2 regions of the Streptomyces cynarae genome follow, and region 1 is predicted to be linked to the other one. Evidence: riboswitches for the same ligand, from Rfam matches in the RefSeq annotation. Region 1 holds a riboswitch; the other holds the start of a gene.
The links. Region 1 has a riboswitch for cobalamin ahead of N8I84_RS10255 (cobalamin biosynthesis protein). Riboswitches for the same ligand answer to the same signal wherever they lie in the genome.

Region 1 (4,361 bases):
AAAGGCAGTCCTTGCGGCGCGCCGGACTCGATGAGCCGCCACAGCGCGTCCGTGTCCGCGTGCTGTTCGATCAGGTCGCCGAGCCGGTCGAGCTGCTCCTCGCGCAGCGCGGCGAACGAGGTGTCGGGGGACGGCACGAAGCGGCGGCCCGCGGCGGCGGCCACCTCGCGCAGGAAGGCCCGCCGGAAGCCGTCCGACTCCAGGGACCCGTGCCAGTGGGTGCCCCAGGTCTGCCCGACCCGGCAGCCGTCCAGGAAGGGTGTGCCGCCGGTGACTTCGGCGACCCCGTGGTGGATCTCGTACCCTTCGACGGGCTCGCCGAGGGCTTCCCCCGCCGGCCGGGTGAGGGTCTTCTCGCGGGCGAACCGCACCCGCACGGGCAGCACTCCGAGCCCTTGGACACTGCCGACGCGCGACTCGACCTCGTCCTCGATGTGCTCGCCGAGGATCTGGAAGCCGCCGCAGACGCCGAGGATCGGCCGCCCTTCCGCGGCCCTTCGGACGAGGGCGTCCGCGAGGCCGCGCTCGCGCAGCCACTCCAGGGCGCGGACGGTTCCCCGGGTTCCCGGGATCACGACGAGGTCGGCGTCCGCCAGCTCCTCCGGCCGGTCCACGAACCGGACGACCACACCCGGCTCGGCGGCCAGCGCGTCCACGTCCGTGAAGTTGGACATGAGGGGGATCGCGCAGACGGCGACGCGCAGCACGTCCTCACCGACGGGGGCGGTCACCTCGGACTCGCGGACCGCGCCCCGCAGGGACACCCTGAGCCCGTCCTCCTCGTCGATCCCGAGCCCGTGCCGGAACGGCAGGACTCCGTAGGTGCGCCGCCCGGTGAGGTCCCGCAGCATGTCGAGGCCCGGTTCCAGCAGGCTGACGTCCCCGCGGAACTTGTTGACCAGGAATCCGGCGACGAGCTCCTGGTCCTGGGGCGAGAGCAGCGCCACCGTCCCGAAGAAGGACGCGAAGACACCGCCGCGGTCGATGTCGCCGACGACGAGCACGGGTAGCCGGGCGTTGCGGGCGATCCCCATGTTCACGATGTCGGTGCGCCGCAGGTTGATCTCCGCCGGGCTGCCGGCCCCCTCACAGATCACCGCGTCATACGTGCCCCGCAACTCGGCGAGGCAGTCCAGCACGGTGCCGAGGAGCCGCTGCTGCCGACCCCCGTGGTACCCGCGCGCGCTCAGTTCACCGACCGGCTTGCCCAGCAGCACGACCTGGCTGCTCTGCTCGCCGCCCGGCTTGAGCAGCACGGGGTTCATCAGCGCGGTCGGCTCGATACGGCACGCCTGGGCCTGCATGGCCTGCGCCCGCCCGATCTCGGCGCCCTCGCGGGTGACGAAGGAGTTCAGGGACATGTTCTGCGCCTTGAACGGCGCGACCTCGACCCCCTGCCGTACGAGCCAGCGGCAGATACCGGCGGTGACGACGCTCTTGCCGGCGTCGGAGGTGGTACCGGCGACGAGGAGTCCGCCGCTCATGACGTCCGTCCCTTCGCGAGAAGCCTTCGGGCCGCCAGGCGCCCGGCGACCGTGATGCCGAGCGCGAGCCCGCTCACGCGCCGGGAGAGCCGTACGGCCCGCTCGATGTCGTCCGTACGGACGGCGCGCCCGGCCGCGTTGAGCACGGGCCGGTGCTCCACGCGCCCCCCGTACGACAGCGTTCCGCCCAGCCGCACACCCAGGGCGCCCGCGAACGACGCCTCCACGGGCCCGGCGTTGGGGCTCGGGTGCTTCGCGGCGTCGGCGCGCCAGGCGCGTACCGCGCCCCGCGGATCGGGGCCCGCCGCTGCCGCGAGAACGGCGGTGAGCCGTGCTCCCGGCCATCCCGCGACGTCGTCGAGGCGCGCCGAGGCCCATCCGTAGCGCCGGTAGCGGGGCGACTTGTGCCCGACCATGGCGTCGAGCGTGTTGACGGCGCGGAAACCCACGAGACCGGGCACCCCGGCGACGGCTCCCCAGGCGAGCGCGCCCACCACGGCGTCGGAGGTGTTCTCGGCGACGGACTCGACGACCGCCCGGGCGATCCCGTCCGCGTCCAGCGCCTGCGGGTCCCGCCCGCACAGATGCGGCAGCCGGGCGCGTGCGGCCTCGACGTCCCCCGCCTCCAGGGCGCGCCCGATGGCGCCTGCCTCCCGGGCGAGCGACGTGCCCCCGACCACGGCCCAGGTGGCGGCAGCAGTCAGGGCCGTGGCGGCGGTACGGGAGGGACGTACGGCGGATGCGGCGAGCGCCGCCGCTGTCACGGCACCCCCGGCGCAGACGGCGGTGTGCAGTGCGCCCCACCCGCGGTGGTCCCGCCACAGCACCCGTTCCACGGCCGCCGCGGCCCGCCCGAACGCGGCGACCGGATGCCCGCGGCGTGGATCGCCCAGCAGGAGGTCGCCGAGGAGGCCGGCGGCGGCGCCGTACGCGAAGACGCGATCGGCACCCATCGGCTCAGCCGACCGTGCGGTCGGACAGTGCTCGGTGACAGAACCTCAATCGGCAGCCGCGCATGGCGATATGTCCTCACTCAGGGTGTCCACGCCCTGGTTCGACGAGACCGGCGGCGAGAGTTCCTGGCTCCCGGGGAGTTCTTCCCCGGTGACAGTGGCGGGACCGCGCCGGACTCGCACCGGCTTCCTCTCCTGCCGCCGTACTGGCTCCGGCAGTCCACCACGCACCCAGAACAGCCGTCAACTTGCTCTTGACCTGCGACGCTGTGGTGTGCTGAGTCCCACACCACTGAAATCGCGTCAGTTGCCCGAATCGCGCCTTTGGTTGTGAAGTGACGGTCCCAGTAGGTGGTCCAGGGGCGTGCGTTCCGGCGCGTGACTCGAAACGGCGCACCGGTCCGGTGCTCGTCTTTCGCCGTACGGCGGGGTGTGCTTTGCTGGCCGGACTCGAGAAACCCGGCAGTGGACGGCGTCCGAGCGAACCGTCCAGAGGACGGGAGGGACCCACATGGGGGACAGGGCCAAGGAATTCTCGGCAGGCGCGGGAGGTCCCCACGCGCCGCACCCCTCGCTGGCGGCAGCGGCTCCGCTGGCACTCTTCTCCCTGACGACGGGGATGTTCGCAGTCGGCATCGGTGCGCTGGCGGCGCTGCTGGTGCCCGGGACCCCGGCGCGGGCCCTCGTGTGGCTGGTGGTCACCATCGCGGCCGCCGCCTGCGCGGGCCTGTGGTGGGGCCTCACCCCGGTCGCGGAGCGTCTCCGTGTCCTGGGCCGGGCGACGGCGGCCGTCCGGCAACGCGACTCGCGGACCCCTTGACCTCGGTAACGCGAGAAACCCCCGCAGCGACACCGCTGCGGGGGTGACGCGCAGCGACAGCGCTGCGTGTGCGATTCCGAAGTGCTCCGGCCGTCAGGCGACGATCAGATGGATACCGTACGCGACCGCAGCCGCGCAGGCCGCGAAGCAGGCGTAGGCGCCGGTCGCCGCCAGGGCGGCCGCGCCGCCCCGGGCCGAGTCCTTCTTGGTGAGGCCCACGACGCCCAGGGTGAACAGGGCCACCAGGGCCACGGTGACCCCGAGGCTGACGCCGAAGACGGAGCCGAGGGCTGCCCAGTCGATCTTCATGAGTGGTGATTCCTTAAACCGTGGCGGCGGGGGCCGGCTCCGCGGAGGGGCCGTCAGGGGCCGGGATCGTGGCCTGCAGGTCGGTGGTGGCGTCCGTGTCCGCCGGGGCGGTGCCGGGCGCCGCGCTGTCGGCCGCGGCGACGGGGCCCGCCGGGGGCGGGATGACCGCCGCGATCGCCGCGGTGACGACGCCCGCGGGCTCCGTCTCGATGTCGTTGACGTTGTCCACCGTGACCGGCTTGCGGCGCGACAGGGTCCAGATGACCCCGGCGCCGGCGACCAGCAGCACGCCGGTGGCGACCGTGCCCCAGGTGCCCTGCTTGGTGAGGAGTTCGGCGCCCGCGCCGACCAGGCCGGCCGCCGGGAGCGTCAGAACCCACGCGGTCAGCATCCGGGTCGCGGTGGACCAGCGGACCACGCCGCCCTTGCGGCCGAGGCCCGCGCCCATGACGGCGCCGGAGCAGACCTGGGTGGTGGAGAGGGAGAAGCCGAGGTGCGAGGAGGCGAGGATCGCGGTCGCCGCGCTGGTCTGTGCGGCGAAGCCCTGCTGCGGCGCCAGGTCCGTCAGGCCCTTGCCGAGGGTGCGGATGATGCGCCAGCCGCCCAGGTAGGTGCCGAGCGCGATGGCCAGACCGGCCGAGACGATGACCCAGGTGGGAGGGTTCGAGCCGGGGGCGATGACACCGCCGGTGACCAGGGCCAGCGTGATGATGCCCATCGTCTTCTGCGCGTCGTTCGTGCCGTGGGCCAGGGAGACCAGGCCCGCCGAGGCGATCGAGCCGGCCCGGTAGCCCT
Region 2 (4,361 bases), 4.4 Mb from region 1:
CGGGTGTCCGCATGGGAGGATCCCACCCCATGGACGTGTCCTGGACGGTGCGGAGCCTGCGCGCGGCGGTGTTCGCCGTCCTGTGCGTGCTGCTCGCCGTCGGCGGACACACGCTGGCCACCGGCGCGGTGCCGCCGGTGTGGGCGGACGCGGCGGGGTTCCTGCCCGTGTTCGCCGCCGGTGCGGCGCTCGCCGGGCGTGAGCGCTCGCTGCCCGGTATCGCCCTCGCGATGCTCCTCGTCCAGGGCGGGCTCCATCTGGCCTTCGACGCGGCCGAGCCGGCACAGATGCCGATGGGCATGCCGGGCATGGCGCACGGCATGCCCATGGCCGCCCCGCCGCACGCCATGACCTCGCACGCCGTCGTCGCGCACCTGGCCGCCGCCCTGCTGGCCTCCTGGTGCCTGCGGCGCGGCGAGGCCGCCCTGTGGTCGCTGCTGCGCAAGGCCGCCGCCTTCGTCCCGCGTCTCGCCGTCCGATGGCGTACGGCACCGCTGCCCGCGTACGTCAGGCCGCCGCGCCCGTACGCCCGCCGACGCCGGCTCCCCGGACAGGCGCTGCTCCGCCACGCCCTCCACCGGCGCGGCCCGCCCCCGGCGGTCCCGTACACCGTCTGAACCCCCCAAGACCCAGCACTAGTACGGAGCTTGCCCACCCATGTCCCCGATGCGTACCACCCTGCGCCGCGCCACCACCGTCGCCGCACTCGCCGCCGCCGGTGTCCTCACCGCGGCCGGCGCGGCCTTCGCCCATGTCACCGTCCACCCCGAGAGCTACGCGAAGGGCGCCACCGACGGTGTGCTGACCTTCCGGGTGCCCAACGAGGAGGACACCGCCGCGACCACCAAGGTGCAGGTCTTCCTGCCCACCGACCACCCGATCCTGGGCGTGCTGGTCAGTCCGCAGGACGGCTGGACGGCGCAGGTGACCACCACCAAGCTCAAGACCCCGGTCAAGACGGACGACGGCACCATCACCGACGCGGTCTCCCAGATCACCTGGACCGGCGGCCGCATCCGGCACGGCCAGTACCAGGACTTCAACGTCGCCTTCGGTCAACTTCCGGAGAACGCCGACCAGTTGACGTTCAAGACGCTGCAGACCTACTCCGACGGAAATGTCGTCCGCTGGATCGAGGAGGCCCAGAAGGGGCAGGACGAGCCGGAGAACCCGGCGCCGGTGCTCCAGCTGACCGCCAAGGGCACGGCGGAGGGCGCCGGTTCCACCGCGGCTCCCGCAGGCACCGAGGAGAAGCCGAGTGCCACCACGACGAAGGTCGCGGCCACCAGTGACTCCACCGCCCGCGGGCTCGGCATCGCCGGTCTGGTCGTCGGTGTCCTGGGCCTTGCCGCCGCGGTCTTCGCGATCGCCCGCGGCCGCAGCGGCGCCTCCGCTTCCTCCAGCGGCGAGTGACCGGCCACCGCCCCGCCGGCGTCAGTTGCCGTCGGCGGGGCGGGGAGCCCAGCGCTCCTCCACCTTGGCCAGCCGCCAGTACGTGAGGGCCGCCGCCCACACCACCAGGAACAGCCCCACGATGACGAAGCCCACGTTGTCGAGGTCGAGCCCGGCGATCCAGCCCGTCACCGCGTCCCGCAGGTCCAGCTTGTCGTGGAGCACTCCGACCAGCTCGATCGTGCCGATCAGGAAGGCCACCGCGATCGACAGCCCGGTGATGGTGAGGTTGTAGAACACCTTGCGCACCGGATTCGAAAAGGCCCACTGATACGCGAAGTTCATGAACGTGCCGTCGAGGGTGTCGAACAGGCTCATCCCGGCCGCGAACAGCAGCGGCAGGCACAGGATCGCGTACCAGGGCAGCCCGGCCGCCGCCCCGCTGCCCGCCATCACCATCAGAGTGACCTCGGTAGCGGTGTCGAAGCCCAGGCCGAACAGGAAGCCGAGCGGGAACATCTGCCCGGGGCGGCTGATGGACCGGGTGAAGCGGCCGAGGATCCGGTTCATGAAACCCCGGGAGTCCAGGTGGGTTTCCAGCTCCTTCTCGTCGTACGTCCCCGCCCGCATCGCCCGGAACACCCGCAGGATGCCCATCAGCGCCACCAGGTTGAGGGCCGCGATGAGATAGAGGAACGAGCCGGAGATCGTCGTGCCCAGCACGCCGAGCACCTGGTGCGTACGGGAGTTCTCGTTCATCAGGCGCCCGGCCAGCTGGGTGCCTCCGGCGATCAGCGCGGCGAGCACCACCACCACGCTGGAGTGCCCGAGCGCGAACCAGAACCCGACCGACACCGGACGCTTGCCGTCCGCCATCAGCTTGCGGGTGGTGTTGTCGATGGCCGCGATGTGGTCGGCGTCGAAGGCGTGCCGCATGCCCAGCGTGTACGCGGTGACACCGAGCCCGATGCCGAACGCCTTGGAGCCCATCTGGTAGTGCTCGGGCACCACCAGCAGGAACAGCACGCCGAACGCGGCCACGTGCAGGGCGGCGATCACCGCCAGCAGCCCGGCGGTCCGCAGGGTGTCCTCGCGTCGCCAACGGAAGGAGGCGGCCTCGGGCAGGGCAGGGTCGGTCAGGGTCATACGGTCAGGCTCCAGCACCTCGTGGATCACTTCGTGAGATGCCGTGGCCGGTCTCCTGGCTGACGGATCACCGCGCCCGCCCCTACCTTCCCGGCCGACGTGCAGCCAGTGGCGCCACCCGCTGGAGGCGGGCGGCACGGGACGGGAACTCCCCGATCACAGTGGCGAGGGCCGCTCCGGCCTGAGTCCCTGGGGACTTTCACCGGTCTTCCCGAACACCACGGCCCGGCCACCTTAGGGCCGGGGCGGCGACGCCTGCAAGGCTGCACAGTTGCGCAGGTATCCGTAGGTATCCAAGATCACACGGGGGCGCCTGGGAGAATGTGCGCATGCATCTCGTCCCCGCCGACCGCGCCGGCAGGCGCACCATCGACGGCCACCGGGTCTGCGAGGCCATCGAGGCCATCGGTGCCCCCGAGGCCGTACGCACCTGGGCCGACCGCTTCTCGCTGCTGGCCGACCCCGGCCGGCTCGCCCTGCTGCTGGCCCTGCACCGGGCCGGGCCGCTCGCCGTCTCCGACCTGGCGGTGGCGACGGGTATGAACGACCCGGCCGTCTCGCAGGCGCTGCGGCTGCTGCGGACGGCCGAGGTGGTGGCGGGTGAGAAGGAGGGGCGGATCGTCCGCTACCGGGTGATCGACCCCGTGGTGAACGAGCTGCTCAAGCAGGTGACCTGAGGACGGATCGGTTCCTCGGACGGCTCACTTCCCGTGCGAGGCCGGGTCCTTCTGCGGTGCCAGGTGGATGTCCTGGCTCGACAGCGTCAGCGGCGACTCGGTGAAGGCGCGCAGCCGGACACGGACGCCCTTCCCGGGGACGGTGAAGCCCTTGCCCGGCGCCTGGATCCGGTAAGTGGCGGTGGCGTGGGCGCCGACGGACGACGGACCCTGGAGCACCTTCCACCAGAGGCTCTCGCCGTGGCCGGTCGTCATCATGAAGTGGGGCTGGACGGCGGAGTCGCCGGTGTTGTTCACACGGACGGTGAGCGTCTTGACGGTCGCGGCCTTCCGGGTGGAGCCGACGGTCTGCATGCGCAACGGCGGTTGTCCGGTCGCCGCAAGCGTCGCGGCCACCAGGGCCGGTGCCACCAGGGCCCCGGCCAGCACCGTGCGGGCCGTCCGCCGGCCGTGCAGCAGCCGGGGCTGCCACGCGGTGGCGAACGCGGAGGGCGGCGCGGTGACCGCCGCAGCCAGCCACAGCGGCGTCATCATCAGGTAGTAGCCGTCCTGCGAACGGGTCGCCAGGAAGAACGCGCACCAGGGCAGCACGGTCGCTGCCGGACCCAGCCGGCGCACGAACAGCACGAACAGGGCCAGCAGACCCGCCGCCAGCAGCATGCTCGCGTGCGAGTACCAGGACAGGCGGTCGCTGCCGTCGGTGTAGTAGAGGGAGATGCCGACCAGGCCCTGGCCGTGGATGGTCGCACCCTGGGTGAACGGCAGCACGATGCCCTCGATCCAGGTGCGCGGCTCGGTCACGATGAAGTACCCGTTGATCAGCAGCCACGTTCCGGAGGCGATACCCACGATCCGCCCCACGGCGAGGGCCGCCTCGCGTGCCCCCAGCTCGCCGCGCCGCAGTGCGTAGACGCCGGCGAGCAGGAACGGGGTCAGGAACCACGGCAACTGCTGGCTGGCGCAGGCCGCGCCCAGGCATGCCGCCCGCAGCCAGTCGGCCGGGCCGCCCGTGCCCATCCGCGTCCAGCGCACCACCACCGGGATCAGGAACGCCAGCGCGAGGACCGCCGGGTAGCCGAGCCGGGCGTACATCGGGATCAGGCCGAAGCCCAGGCAGACCATGGTGGCCGCCGAGCGCCACGGCGT

Region 2: linked by a shared signal. The riboswitch ahead of N8I84_RS30045 (Nickel transporter NicT) and the one ahead of N8I84_RS10255 (cobalamin biosynthesis protein) in region 1 are both predicted to bind cobalamin.

What each region holds. Positions count from the first base shown of each region.
Region 1 is NZ_CP106793.1:2,169,350-2,173,710, reverse strand. It holds gene N8I84_RS10260 (cobyric acid synthase) at 1-1,484, opposite strand, end outside; gene N8I84_RS10255 (cobalamin biosynthesis protein) at 1,481-2,437, opposite strand; cobalamin riboswitch at 2,538-2,678, opposite strand; gene N8I84_RS10250 (DUF397 domain-containing protein) at 2,773-3,048, shown strand; gene N8I84_RS10245 (hypothetical protein) at 2,949-3,257, shown strand; gene N8I84_RS10240 (hypothetical protein) at 3,351-3,566, opposite strand; gene N8I84_RS10235 (inorganic phosphate transporter) at 3,580-4,361, opposite strand, start outside.
Region 2 is NZ_CP106793.1:6,605,211-6,609,571, forward strand. It holds gene N8I84_RS30035 (hypothetical protein) at 30-617, shown strand; gene N8I84_RS30040 (YcnI family protein) at 658-1,413, shown strand; gene N8I84_RS30045 (Nickel transporter NicT) at 1,435-2,538, opposite strand; cobalamin riboswitch at 2,567-2,776, opposite strand; gene N8I84_RS30050 (ArsR/SmtB family transcription factor) at 2,868-3,215, shown strand; gene N8I84_RS30055 (hypothetical protein) at 3,240-4,361, opposite strand, start outside.